DNA from 2 places in the Undibacterium sp. Tian12W genome. Region 2 is predicted to be linked to the other one. Evidence: riboswitches for the same ligand, from Rfam matches in the RefSeq annotation. Region 2 holds a riboswitch; the other holds the start of a gene.
The links. A riboswitch is a leader RNA that binds a small molecule or an ion and turns the genes downstream of it on or off. The one in region 2 is predicted to bind cyclic di-GMP.
Positions count from the first base shown of each region.

Region 1 (7,268 bases), on a different contig from region 2:
AGACCTGGATGTACTGCTCTATGACAGGCGTGGCCACAGGGCCAAGCTGACCATCGCGGGAGAGGAATTATTGCTGCAAGGCAGGCATTTGCTGAATGCCGCTCAGGAGCTGGAAAATCGCGTGAAACGTGCCGCCAGCGGCTGGGAGGCTGAGCTACGCATTGTCATTGATGGCATCATACAATTCGACGATATCATTCCCTTGATCAAGGAATTTGAACAACAGGCTTGTGGCACGCGCATTCGTATCAGCCAGGAGATATTGTCCGGCGTCTGGGAAACCATGGTGTCTGGCCGTGCTGACCTCGCCATAGGTGCTGCCTATTACGGGCCGGACGCCATACGCATGCAGGGTGAATTCCAGACCCGCTTGCTGGGCAGTGTGGAATGGGTGTTTGCAGTAGCACCGCAACACCCGCTGGCACAGGCTGCAGAACCGCTGACACCGGCGATTTTGCAGGCGCACAGGGCGATCGCCATCGGTGATACTGGCCTGACCCTGCCATCGATGACGGCTGGCTTGTTGAGCGGCCAGGACACCATGACCGTGCCCACCATGCATGCCAAGCTGGCAGCACAACTGGCAGGCCTGGGTTGCGGCCATTTGCCGCGCCGCCTTGCATTGCCCCATTTGCGCAGTGGTGCGCTGATAGAAAAGAAAACCAGCGCCCACCGCCCGCCAGAAGATAACCGCCTGGTCTGGCGCAATGCCAACAAGGGCAAGGCCTTGCTGTGGTTTTTACAAAAGTTGCAAGACCCTGTCGTGCAACGCATGTTGATAGGTAATTGAAGAATATCCATGCCAACAAAACAGATGATGCAAAAATACATAGGACGTTTCGCCCCTTCGCCGACTGGCCCCTTGCACATGGGTTCGCTGGTCGCTGCCATGGCCAGCTATCTTGATGCCAAAGCCCATGACGGGCTATGGCTATTGCGTATGGAGGACCTGGACTTTGACCGCAACGTCAAAGGTGCAGACCAGCACATTATTAACTCGCTACAGCGCTGCGGCATGCTTTGGGATGGCGACATCACCTGGCAAAGCAAGCGCCAGCATCTGTATGAAGCTGCCTTGCAAAAGCTGGGCAACGAGCTCTACCCCTGCGCCTGCTCACGCAAGGAAATCGCTGATTCGCGCCTGCGCCTGGGTGATACGGCCAGCCAGATTTACCCAGGCACTTGCCGTCATGGTCTGGCAGATGGCAAGACAGCGCGTGCCTGGCGCTTGCGCGTGCCAGATCAACTCTATCGCTTTGAAGACCGCATGGCTGGCATGCAGCAGCAAAACCTGGCGACCGAGGTGGGGGATTTTGTCTTGAAACGTGCCGATGGTTTCTGGGCTTATCAACTAGCGGTGGTAGTCGATGATGCCGCGCAAGGCGTCACGCATGTGGTGCGTGGTGCTGATCTGATAGATTCCACTGCAAGGCAAATCTATCTGCAAGAATTGCTGGGCTTGCCCACACCGCATTACCTGCATGTGCCAGTAGTGACTAATGCAGATGGTGAGAAACTGTCCAAGCAAACTGGGGCGCTGGCTTTTGACCGTGGGGATAATGATGTACTGCATGAAGCACTGATACCGGCAGCCCAATTCCTCGGGCTGGATTTACCCTCACCAGTCACTGATATACCAGCTTTCTGGCCTCTGGCGATTCATGCCTGGAAAGAAAAAATAGCCCATGTGACATCGCCATAAAACAAGGGCTGCAATGCAGCCCTTGTTGATACTGCCGCTCATTGACGAGTAGCTGGCAAGCAACTCATAAGCAATTAATACGCAATTAATGCTCTGGATGTTCCCTGCCGCGTCCATGTCCGTGGCGTTCATGCTCATCATAGCGCCGGTCGTCGCGACGATAGTCGTCACGCCTATAATCATCGCGTCTGTAATCGTCGCGTCTGTAAGCATCATGTCTGTAATCATGGTCACGATAATAACCGTCGCGGTAACGTGGCACTACCTGGGTGTTGTACCAGTTTTCCTGCACAAAATACACGGGGCGATCGCAGGCATTATAGCGATAGCAATGTTTTTCCCATTTATTTCTATGGCCTGGCGGCACCACCAGATACATTGGTTGCTGGACCACATTCACCCTTTGCACTATGCGTGGCTCAGTATAAATTACCTGAGGCTGAGGAAAGTTACCAATATCTACCCGGCCATAGAAACCTGGTTGCCCGAATTGCATAGACACACCCACATCCTGCGCCTGACTCTGCCCTGTCATGAATAGTGCGGCACAGGCTGCACCTGCGAGCATTATCTTTCTGCATGTCATGGTTTTCATTTCTAACTCCTTATTTGATACTGCTCACAGGAGCATATCCTGTGCTTACACCTATAACGCTTGAACGGCACATCTGTTGACTTCAGTCGTAAATATTCTGGCTGAGCACTGGCAAAGCCTCTGTACGCTAACCAACATTCCCTCATGTAATAGCAAATAAAAACGCATCAAAAATATCTATTTGCAACTTACTTGACAGGAAAATCTGCAGCCCATTGTTGTGCTTTTTGATCAAGAACAGTACGGCGTTCAGCTGGAACTTTTGTTGTCAATTGCGCCAAGGTGGATCTGTTTGACATACAGGCATATTGCGCATCACGCTTGCCAAATTTACGCTTGAGCACACATTCCAGTTGATGGGCACCAGCCACATCTTCGTAGGCAGTTTCCAGCGCTTCAGGCAATACCGTTTGATAGCGCAGTACCAGTTGAGCCGACATACTGCGATAAGCAGGATCATTCGCTCCGGCCTGATGGGTGTATTTGACAGCATCTTTCAATGCGGCATAGGCATCTGCATTTTTCTTGATGTTCGGTATCCCCGGATTGAATGTTGTTTCACTAGTGCCATCTGCACTGCTCATGGTCATTGACCAACCCGACTTTTCAGTAATTTTTTCTTCCAGACAGGCCAGACGATTATTTGCCTCAGCCGCAACATAGGTTTGCGCCTCTACATTGCCCTCAGCAGCGAGTTTGCGGTTCTTTGCCAACCAGTCCTTGAAATCTGCACGCAAAGGTTTTGCGGTAATCAAGTCGCAATCGTCCAGACTGATTTTTGCAGCCTGCGAGCTTGCGCAAGTGAGTGCCAGACCGAGCAAAAAAATAGTGCGGGAAATTGTTGAAGAATGTTTCATGTGTAATTTGTTGTGTTCAATTCAAATAAAAAAACTGGATACGAATCCTGACCCGCGATGCTGCCATGACGGATTTAATAGTGGAAATGATTTTACAAATTAACACTTTTGTTTTATTCAAAAGCCAGCCAAACAACTATTTGCAGTTTCCATTATCAAAGCGAAATCGAAGTTTGTTTTAGCTGCATGATTTCAACAATCCTTGACATTTTTTCGCTTTCATTTGGGCGCAAATATTCATATCCTGAATTCGTCATTTAGACGTTTCATATAAACGTTACAAATAGATGTTTCAAATAGATGTCTTAAATTAGTTTCCAAAAAACTTGAGGGCAAACCCGTTGAAAGATGGGGACGCAAAGCCACCGGCCTACAGCGCATATGCGCCATGGCAGCGGGGTTACCGGTGATGTTGTCGTTGCAGTTGTTAACTGCCGCGCATGACTACCGAATCACCGCCCTCTGCTGATATCGGAGTGCACACGTGATTAATTCAAAAAGAACAGTTTCCAACTCATTTAGCTCACTCAGCTACCTGAGTATTTTAATAAGCGCAAGCATACTTACAGCTTGCGGTGGTGACAGCCCCCAGGTCAGCAATGCTGTCATTGCGTTGCCACCCGCAGAAGTTGCTACAGGCACGACTACACTGGAAATGTCAGTACCAGTTCTGCCGCCAGATGTGGCGGCGCTAAATACTCAACCAACATTTCATCTGGCCCCGGTATTGCTGGATGCACCTGCCGATACTGATGCGATTGATGGTAGCAGATCAGCCCGCATGCCTGCAGCCATGCAAGCCATACCACGCGAATGGCAAGGTGTGCGTGGCCGTGGTCTGACGGTGTCGGCGATACGCTCTCTGCCCCGTCCACAATTCACACCGGCTCCTATCGCGGCGGGCCAGGGGGATGTGCTGCCGTCTGCTGGCACTGGTGTGGTATCTACTTTTACACCAGCACAAATACGCACCGCCTATGGCATGCCAACACTGCCAGCCAGCCTGAGCAGTTTGACTACAGCACAAGCTGCACAACTCGGTGCAGGCCAGACTATCTATATCGTCAACGCCAAACATGATCCCAATATCGTGGCGGAGCTGAATGCCTTCAATCAGAAATTTGGGCTGCCTGCATGTACCGTAAAAAGTATAGCTGCCAACGCGACTTTGCCTTTAGCTGCTGCATCAAGCGCGGCAGGATGTGAATTCTCTGTCGTGTTCAGCACCAGTGCAGGTAGTATGAGCAGCAGCACACCAGCTTATGATTCTGGCTGGGCAACCGAGATCGCACTTGATGTGCAATGGGCACATGCGACCGCACCGCTGGCACGCATCATCCTCATTGAAGCAACTGATTCTTCGATGAGTAATATGGTCGGTGGTATCCGGCTGGCCAATGCCATGGGGCCGGGCGTGGTGTCCATGAGTTTTGGCTCATCCGAAGGCAGCTGGACTGCAGGTGTAGAAAGCACATTCACTACAGCAAAAATGACTTATCTTGCCGCATCCGGCGACAATGGTCCCGCTGTTGAATGGCCAGCAGTGTCACCGAATGTGGTAGCGGTTGGCGGCACCAGCCTGACATATTCCGGTAGTAGCAGGACAGAAGTGGCCTGGGCAAATACCGGTGGTGGTGTCAGTGCTTATACGGCCACACCTGCCTATCAAAATACGACCGTACCAGGCATGGGTGCACCTGCCCGCAGGACAGTGGCTGATGTATCCATGAATTCTGATCCAAACACTGGCCAGTATGTTGCAGTCATGACGCCAGGTAGCAGCACAGTCAACTGGGTCAGCGCTGGCGGCACCAGCCTGGCGACACCGCAGTGGGCAGGCATCATCGCGGTCGCCAATGCGACTCTGGTACAAGCTGGCAAAACAGTATTAGGCGCACCCCACGCAGTGTTGTATAACAAAATCTCCAGCGTACCAGGCAGTTATGCCAGTGTATTTGCTGACGTTGCCAAGGGCAGCAATGGCAGTTGCACAGTCTGCACGGCAAAAACCGGTTACGATCAACTGACTGGTCTGGGCAGCCCGAATGTCAACGGCCTGTTGAGCGCGCTCAGTGGCACGGTCATTGCAAACCCACCGGCAGTCACCTCAGCAAGCATCAATGGTCAGGTTGGTACGGCACTGAGCTTTACGGTGTCAGCAATAGGCGATAACGCCCTTGCTTATACCCTGAGTGGCAACCCTGCAGGCATGAGTGTCAGCAGCGCCGGTGCAGTGACCTGGGCTGCACCGGTCGCAGGCACCTATACCGTCACCGCTACTGCCACCGATAGCAAAACAGGCTTGAGTGGCAAAGGCACTTACACCGTTGTGATCACAGCACCCACATCGCCAGTTGTGACCGCCGCGACGATCAACGGTACCGCAGCAACTGCCTTGAGTTTTAACGTCACAGCCACATCGGCAAATGCGATGACCTACGGCCTCAGCGGCGCACCTGCTGGCATGAGCATCAGCGCTACTGGAACCGTAAGCTGGGCAGCGCCAGTCACAGGCACGTATTCTGTCACCGTCAGCGCCACCGACAGCAAGAACGGATTGACAGGCAAAGCGGTATATACCGTAGTCATTGCGCAGCAGGCTGCACCGGTAGTCACAGCAGCAAGTGTCAGTGGCACTGTAGGCACTGCGCTGACTTACACGGTAGCGGTCAAGGCCAGCAATGCCCTGAGCTATACGCTGACTGGTGCACCTGCAGGGATGGCTATCAGCAGCACAGGTGTCATCACCTGGGTCAGCCCTGTTGCAGGTAATTATGCGGTCACCGTGGTCGCCAAGGACAGCAAGACAGGCCTGAGTGGCCAAGCTGTCATCACAATCAGCGTAGCGGCATCGGGTTTGAGCATCACGGCCCCTGCGATAACAGGAAGCGCAGGCAAAGCCTTGACGGGCAACATCAGCATCAGCGCACCGGGTGCGACATCTCTGTCCATCTCCATCACCGGTGCACCTCTGGGCCTGGGATTTGCGATGAGCGGATTGAATATTGCGCTGAACTGGACCAGCCCCGTCAAGGGCAGCTATACCATGGTAGTGACCGTGACAGACAGCCTGGGCAGAAAAGCAACTGCCAACGTCCCTATCACGATCAACTGAAATTAATGCCTATATAAAAAACGGAGCAATTTGCTCCGTTTTTTACTACTGACCAGCGTTAATGCCCACCATGGCCCTGCGGCTTCCTTACCTTGAGTTCCAACTCAGGTGTCGCGCTGCCATGTCCTGAATGCCCGATCGCCGCATCCGCAGGCTGGCGCGGCGCTTCTGCCACGGGGCCGCCATATTCATAGGCTACCGTCCCCTTGGGGTGCCTGAACCAGCCAGGGTCTTTATAATCCCCCGGCTTCTGGTCTTTGCGCACTTTGACTACGCTGAACATGCCGCCCATTTCCAGTCCACCAAACGGCCCCTCGCCCGTCATCATGGGCAGAGTATTGTCAGGCAAGGGCATTTCCATATTGCCCATGTCGGCCATGCCCTTGTCCCCCATGGTCATGTAGGCGGGAATGAGCTTGTTGATTTTGTCTGCCACGTCCTTGTGATCAACACCTATCATCGACGGTACATTATGGCCCATGGCATTCATGGTGTGATGGCTCTTGTGGCAGTGGAAGGACCAGTCACCCTCTTCGTCGGCGACAAACTCCACCTGGCGCATCTGACCAACGGCAATATCCGTCGTTACCTCGGGCCAGCGTGCAGTTCTTGGTACCGGGCCGCCGTCTGTGCCTGTCACGGTGAATTCATGACCATGAATATGAATGGGGTGGTTGGTCATCGTCAGATTGCCTACGCGTATCCTGACCCTGTCATTCTTGCGCACATTCAGGGTATCAATGCCGGGGAAGACGCGACTATTCCATGTCCACAAATTAAAATCTGTCATGGTCATGATATTAGGTTTGAATGCACCTGGCTCTATGTCATAAGCACTGAGCAGGAAAATAAAATCCCTATCGACTTCATCAATCTGTGGATGCTTGTTTTTGGGATGGGTAATCCATGAACCCATCATGCCCATCGCCATCTGCGTCATTTCATCGGCATGCGGGTGGTACATGAAGGTACCCGGGCGACGTGCGACAAATTCATAGA
Region 1 is NZ_JBMPPK010000009.1:40,236-47,503, forward strand. Features, by position in the region: gene ACO0LI_RS12715 (LysR family transcriptional regulator) at 1-790, shown strand, start outside; gene gluQRS (tRNA glutamyl-Q(34) synthetase GluQRS) at 800-1,702, shown strand; gene ACO0LI_RS12725 (hypothetical protein) at 1,788-2,297, opposite strand; gene ACO0LI_RS12730 (hypothetical protein) at 2,486-3,154, opposite strand; cyclic di-GMP riboswitch class I at 3,476-3,562, shown strand; gene ACO0LI_RS12735 (putative Ig domain-containing protein) at 3,639-6,269, shown strand; gene ACO0LI_RS12740 (multicopper oxidase family protein) at 6,328-7,268, opposite strand, start outside.
Region 1: another riboswitch for cyclic di-GMP. It lies ahead of ACO0LI_RS12735 (putative Ig domain-containing protein); the one in region 2 lies ahead of ACO0LI_RS21340 (response regulator).

Region 2 (7,268 bases):
CAATTCTTTTGGTGACGACAAAGTGCTGGCAGAAAAATATCTGCAAAGACCACGTCATATAGAAATACAGGTGTTTGCTGATACCCACGGCAATTGCGTCTACCTGTTCGAACGTGATTGCTCGGTACAGCGTCGCCATCAAAAAGTGTTGGAAGAAGCACCTGCACCCGGCATGACGGCAGAACGCCGTGCAGCCATGGGTGATGCTGCCGTAGCTGCGGCAAAAGCAGTGGGCTATGTCGGTGCGGGGACGGTGGAATTCATCGCCAACCAGGACGGTTCTTTCTATTTCATGGAAATGAATACCCGTTTGCAGGTTGAACATCCGGTGACAGAAATGATCACTGGTACTGATCTGGTGGAATGGCAATTGCGTGTTGCTGCAGGTGAAAAACTGCCGCTGCAACAAAATGAATTACAGATCCATGGTCACGCGATTGAAGCACGCGTATATGCAGAAAACCCAGAAAAAGGTTTCCTGCCATCGATAGGTACTCTGCGTCATGCGCGTACTCCTGTTGCCGTGAATTTTGAACTAGGTGGCGCGACTGATCCGGCGGCTTTCCGTATCGATAGTGGCGTGCGTGAAGGCGATACGATTTCGCCTTTCTATGACCCCATGATTGCCAAGATGATAGTCTGGGGCAAGGACAGGAAAGAAGCGCTGGCCCGCATGGCGCAAGCCCTGGCGCAATACCAGATCGTCGGCCTGAACAGCAATATCGCCTTCCTGTCACGCCTGGTCACCAGCACAGCTTTTTCTGGCGCTGATCTGGATACTGGCCTGATAGAACGCAATCAGGCAGAACTGTTCCCAGCACCGGTAGCCGCGAATCTGACTACGCTGGCGCTGGCGGTTGTATCCCTGTTGAATTCAGAAAAATCTACAAAGGGTAGCAGCAGCGACCCATGGCAATCCAGCCACGGCTGGCGCATGAACAGCCTTATGCAACGTAGCCTGCAATTCACGGAAGAAGAACAAACGCATGATGTGCAAGTGACTTATCTGTCTGACGGCTGGCAAGTGCAGGCAGGTGAATCGAAAGTGCAAGTCAGGCTGGCACTCGCCGATGAAAATGATATCGTCATCAAGATTGCAGACCAGACCGTGGCTGCTACTGTGGTACGCGATGGTGAGCATTTCCATGTCTTCAGTCAAGGCAAGCATACTGACCTGCATTACATTGATGCACTGGCGCATGCTGGTGAAGCCGAGGCTGAAACTGGCCGCCTGACCGCACCCATGCCAGGCAAGATCGTTGCTGTGCTCGTCAACAAGGCACAGGAAGTGAAGAAGGGCGATGCCCTGCTGATCATGGAAGCCATGAAGATGGAGCATACGATCTCTGCCCCGCATGATGGCGTCATTGATGAAGTCTTGTATGCGATTGGTGATCAGGTTACTGAAGGCGCGCAATTGCTGGCTTTCCAGCAGTAGGCTTGCCTGGAGTTGGTACCGTAAAGCCAGCACTGTTGTGCTGGCTTTTTTACAGTATAAAAAAATGTGAATGCACTCCTTCCCCTTCAAGGGGAAGGCCGGGATGGGGATGGGTTTCTTTCGCAAATTAATTAAGTGTTTCATTAATCAAAACCCATCCCCACCCCAACCCTCCCCTTGAAGGGGAGGGAGTTTTAATGGCATTTCATCAGGTGAATGTTAGTTATAGAAAAACAGATACACCAACAAATCACCCCGCTGTGTTACTTGTACAAACCACCAAGCAAGTCCATCATGAATACTTGAACAAGAAAAATCTGCAAAAAGCGATTTTTTATTATCTTGCCCAGACTTTGGAATTACCATGACCGCACTCTCCATCAACATCAACAAAATCGCCTTGCTGCGCAATTCGCGTGGCCGTAATTACCCTGATGTGCAGGCCTTTGCTGCGCGCTGCCTGGACCTCGGTGCGCGTGGCATTACCCTGCATCCACGTCAGGATCAAAGGCATGCGCGTTATTCTGATGTCGAAACCCTGGGCTTGCTGTGCCAGGCGCGTGGTGTGGAGTTGAATGTCGAAGGTTATCCCGCGTCAGACTTTCTCGAAGTCGTGAAGCGCAACAAGCCTGCGCAATGCACGTTGGTGCCGGATGCGCCAGATCAGCTGACTTCTGACCATGGCTGGGACTTGCGCAAGGATGCCGACTTTTTACGCCCCGCGCTGGCTGAACTGAAGGCGCTGGGTATACGCAGCAGCCTGTTTATTGATTATGACAACCAGGACATGCACCTGGCCAAAGAACTGGGGGCCGACCGGGTCGAGTTATATACCGAACCCTATGCCGAACATTTTGGCACGGCAAAGGGGGAAGAGATTTTCCAGGGCTTTGTGGCTGCTGCCAAACGTGCCCAGGATGCTGGACTGGGAGTGAACGCAGGGCATGATCTGAACCTGGATAACCTGGCCAGATTCCTGACCATACCCGGCATATTGGAAGTCTCTATAGGCCATGCCGTCATCGTTGAATGCCTGGAACAGGGCATTGTTGAAGTGCTCACAAAATACGCAAAAATTTGCCAGCAAGGCTAGATTTTGCATTTTTTGCATGAAAAAAGAAAAAGCAAAAAAATGTTAACTTTTTCCTTGTAGCCTTCAAATTCTTGAACTACATTGGGGTAACGGTGCTTCGCATGAAGCACTGTGGTTGATGTTCCTCTCTATGCTCAAGAGATAATCGATAGAGAGAATATCAGCGTTGTTGTTGGTGTTGGTGTTTAAAGGCAAACCACCCGAAAGCGTGGGACGCAAAACTACAGGGCCCTCGCTAAACACGGCAGGGTAGCCAGGTACCGTATTCCGCATTGGCGGTTTTTCGTTAAGAGGCATGTGCTCATGAATAGCATTTCTACGGCGCTTCCCGGCGCTTCTAAAAAAATTCTGATTAGTGTATTCGGTTTGTCTGAGTATGAATTGCGTCTGGTGCGCAGCGTGCTTAGCTTGACCATGGCGAGCGGACGCAGGCATTCCTATGCCTTGTGCGATGCCAGTCAGGCTGCTGACCCTGATATCGTCATACTCGATCCGGATAATAGCCAGGCCAGGGCAGCTTTACAGGAGCTTATAGCAACACACAATATTCCCGAACCTGCAACGGTATTCATTTCCAATGCAGGCAAAGCACATCCAGGCAAATATCATTTACTGCATCCTCTGGTTCCAACCAAGATGCTGGCCTTGCTGGATCAGGTAGCAGATGAACTGGAAAAAGTTTTACAAACAGCATTTCCACTCAGTGCAGCAGTTGCTCAGAAGGCAGAAATGGACAAAGCAGCTATTGTGCAGCCCCTGCTGCAAAAAAATCCTTCAAACTCGGTTTTGCAGGGTGGTCACCGTGCCCTGATCGTGGATGACAGCCCTACTGCAAGAATCAAGATAGACCTGGAATTGCGCTCGATGAAGATCGCTTCTGACTGCGCTGAGACTGGCGAGCAAGCCTTGCAGATGCTGGAAAAGAAAAACTACGACATCATCTTCCTCGACATCGTCATGCCTGGTGCTGATGGCTATGAAATCTGCAAGATCATACGCCGCCATCCACAAACCAAACGCACACCCGTGGTCATGCTGACCAGCAAATCCTCTCCGTTTGACCGTATCCGTGGCTCGCTGTCTGGATGCAGCAGTTATCTGACCAAGCCTGTAGAACACCTGAAGTTCCGTGCCGTCGTCGAAAAGAGCCTGAGTGCAACTGAGACAGCGCCTGAAATGGAAAAGAATCACGGCCTGGCGATGGGTACCTGAAACCAGATCAGCCCAATATTTTTACCTTGGCTCTGGGGATCAGAGCGTTTCACTTACACATCTCGGGAGTACATCATGGGTATGAAAAAAGCACTCGTTGTTGACGATTCCACGACTGAACTGGCCAACATCAAAAGCATATTGACTGATGCCGGTTATGTGGTGGTCACTGCATCCAGCGGCAAGGACACGCTGGAAAAAGCCAAGGCCGAAAAACCTTCGATTATTTTCCTCGACATCGTCATGCCAGAAATGGATGGCTATGAAGCCTGCCGTAGCCTGACGCAAGATCCGGCAACCAAAGACATCCCTATTATTTTTGTCAGCAGCAAATCGCAAAAAGCCGACAAGATCTGGGGGCAGTTGCAAGGTGCTAAAGGCTATGTCGCCAAGCCTTATACAGCTGACCAGATTATTGATCAACTCAAAATCGCTGCCTGATTTTAAATTTTGTAACGCATCACCCATCTGCGGGGGCGGTCATGAGCTTAGTCACTTCCAGCAATGCCGGACAGTCCAAAGAATGGCTGCCACCCAGTGTTGCCCTTGAGCGCTTCACTCCACCTGGCGACTTGCTGTGGAGTGATGTGGCACCACTAGTCGAAAGAAAGCGTTATGGCTACCGCGTAAATTCTTTGAATTTGCTGATCAGGGCCGAGGTAGGGAGTGAAGTGATAAGACCACAGGCACTTGCTCCCTTGCCTGGTGCAGCAGCCTTCTTGCTTGGCCTGATCAATCTGCGCGGCAACCTGGTACCCATCTTTGACCTGGGCCTGGTACTCAGTGGCCGCAGGTCAGAAGTCACCGCCTCGAAATTGTTTTTGATACTGGACAAGGCAGAAAATGCCGTTGGCATGCTGATAGACAGTTATCCGCAGCCACTGACCGAATTGCGCACCATTACCCAGATGCCGCAATTGCCTGCCACGCTGGAAGCCCATGTGCCAGCTGCCTTTGTCAAGGATGACAAAGTCTGGCTGGACTTCAATCATGAAAGTTTTTTTGAAAAACTCAGCCGCAGTGTATAGAGCACAGAACTAAAAAGCATAGAACTAAAAACTGGAATCGGCTGATCCCCTGCTATTGATTTGACCAAGTAGTCTTCGATGTTTTTCTTGTGGAGAGCAAAATGAAATTACGTACTCCGAATATTGGTATCCGGCTCAGTCTGGGATTTACAGCGGTGTTGCTGCTGTTGGCGGTAACGGCCTGGCTGGCGATGTCCAACCTGAAGAGCATCAATGACGGTACCCACCGCATTGTGGATGGTAGCTACCCTAAAGTTGTGCTTGCCTACAAGATGCTTGGTAACGTTAATGCCAATGCGCGTTCCATGCGTAATATGCTGCTCCTGAACGATCAATCGGCAGTGGAAAAAGAACAGCAACTGATTTTGTCTCGCAGGCAAAACCAGGATGAAAACATCGCCGGTTTTGAAAAACTGATTACCAGTGAAGAAGAAAAAGGCATCTTCCAGACAGCGACCGAAGCACGTAATAAATACGGCGCTTCACAAAGGGAATTCCTGCGTCTGGCGACTGAAGGTAAAAAGACGGAAGCCACAGCCTGGTTGCTTGGCAACCTGCAAGCCGATCAGGAGAAATGGTTTTCTTCGATGGATAATCTCATCGACTACCAAACAAAATTGGTGAATAAGGATGGTGCCGCCGCCGATAGCACTTATGTCAGTGCGAAAAACATCCTGGCTTTGGTGGCAGCCTTGTCCATCTTGCTGGCAGCAGGTGTTGCCTACTGGATGACGCGCAGTATTACCAAACCGGTATCGCATCTGATTGGCGTTATGCAGAAGCTGACACAGGGTGATGCCAGCGTCAGGGCGCGCAGCACTCAACCGGACGAAATTGGCAAACTCTCACGCCAGTTCGACAGGATGGTGGATGAACGTGAAGCCAGCCGCAAATCCATTGAAGATGAAAATGAAAAACTCAATGAATCCGTACTGGTTTTGTTGCAGGCAGTGGCGCAACTCGCGAGCAGAGATTTGACTGTCAAAGTACCGGTATCTGCCGATGTGACAGGTGCGGTATCTGATGCCTTGAACATGCTGACCAGTGAAACGGCCAAAGTGCTGCGTGATGTAAGTAATATTTCTGCCGACGTGACCGAGGCCACGCTGAAAGTGAAAGCCCAGTCCGATAATGTGATGGCTGCGGCAGCAGAAGAAAGGCTGGAAGTGGAACATACTACTGTTTCATTATCGACCGCTTCTGAAGAAATGCGCAATATTGCCGACCTGGCACAAACCTGCAACCGCGCTGCTGATAATGCGATACGCTCAACCCAACTGGCGATGGATACGGTGAACAGCACGGTCGGTGGTATTAACAGTACCCGCGACATCATACGTGAAACAGAAAAACGGATTAAACGCTTGGGTGAACGTTCACAAGAAATTTCCGGCGTGGTCGGTCTGATTAATGCGATTGCAGAACGTACCCACATCCTGGCGCTGAATGCGAGTATGCATGCGGCATCCGCCGGTGAAGCTGGTCGTGGTTTTGCGGTGGTTGCGGATGAGGTGCAAAGGCTGGCAGAAAATGCGAGGCAAGCGACGCTGCAAATTTCTGGCCTGGTCAATAACATCCAGCTGGAAACCTCAGATACGGTCAACACCATGAACTCGGCAATTGCCCAGGTGGTAGAAGGTAGCCGGCTGGCAGAACAGGCCGGTCTGCAAATGCAGGCGACGCAAAATGCGACCACTGAGCTGGTGGAATCAGTACAGCAGATTGCCATCAAATCCCATGGTCAGGCCAAAGCCAGCCAGGAGTTGCTGGACAGAGCGATACAAATCAAGAAAACCAATCAGGAAACCAGTTTGCAACTTGATGAACAATCTGCGCAAACCACCAACCTGGTGGAATACGCAAGAATGCTGTTGTCCACCGTACGCGTCTTCAAACTGGCAGCCTGATATCACCACTCAAACCTGCGCAAGGCTTTGCGCAGGTTTCTCTCTTTCCAACTTACCCGTCTGAGGCAGTATGGAACAGCTAGAAAACCAGGCTACAGATTTCAGCCATGTCGTCCTCGGTGCCCTTGATGAGGTATTCAACGCGCTGGAGACCGATGCCACTCACTCAACGGATGTCGCGGTAGTCACCCGTGCGCTGGCTTGTTATATCGAGCAATTGCGCCGCATACGTGCGGCAGCCAGTGCTGCTGACATGCCCGGTCTGCACTGGGTATGCGCGCTGATAGAACGCAATCTCATCAGCCTGTATAACCAGAACCGTCGCCTCACGGATGAAGAATATCACCTGCTCAGCGAATGGCCAGATTTGCTGGCCAGCCATGCACTGAATCATGGCGACAAGAATATAGAAACCCTGATAGACCATCTTTCGACAGCCAGCTGGCCTATTCCTTTGAGCCTTGGTGATTCCTGTGAGCTCAGGCAATTGCTGAATAGTGATCCGCTGACGCCAGTAGCTGAAGTGGAAGAGCCTCCCCCTTTGTTCCTGGTACCCGCACCAGCCACGGCAGAGATCGCTTTATTGAATC
Region 2 is NZ_JBMPPK010000017.1:117,755-125,022, reverse strand. Features, by position in the region: gene ACO0LI_RS21355 (acetyl/propionyl/methylcrotonyl-CoA carboxylase subunit alpha) at 1-1,438, shown strand, start outside; gene ACO0LI_RS21350 (hypothetical protein) at 1,636-1,806, shown strand; gene ACO0LI_RS21345 (pyridoxine 5'-phosphate synthase) at 1,803-2,531, shown strand; cyclic di-GMP riboswitch class I at 2,712-2,796, shown strand; gene ACO0LI_RS21340 (response regulator) at 2,835-3,743, shown strand; gene ACO0LI_RS21335 (response regulator) at 3,819-4,184, shown strand; gene ACO0LI_RS21330 (chemotaxis protein CheW) at 4,226-4,771, shown strand; gene ACO0LI_RS21325 (methyl-accepting chemotaxis protein) at 4,873-6,678, shown strand; gene ACO0LI_RS21320 (hybrid sensor histidine kinase/response regulator) at 6,749-7,268, shown strand, end outside.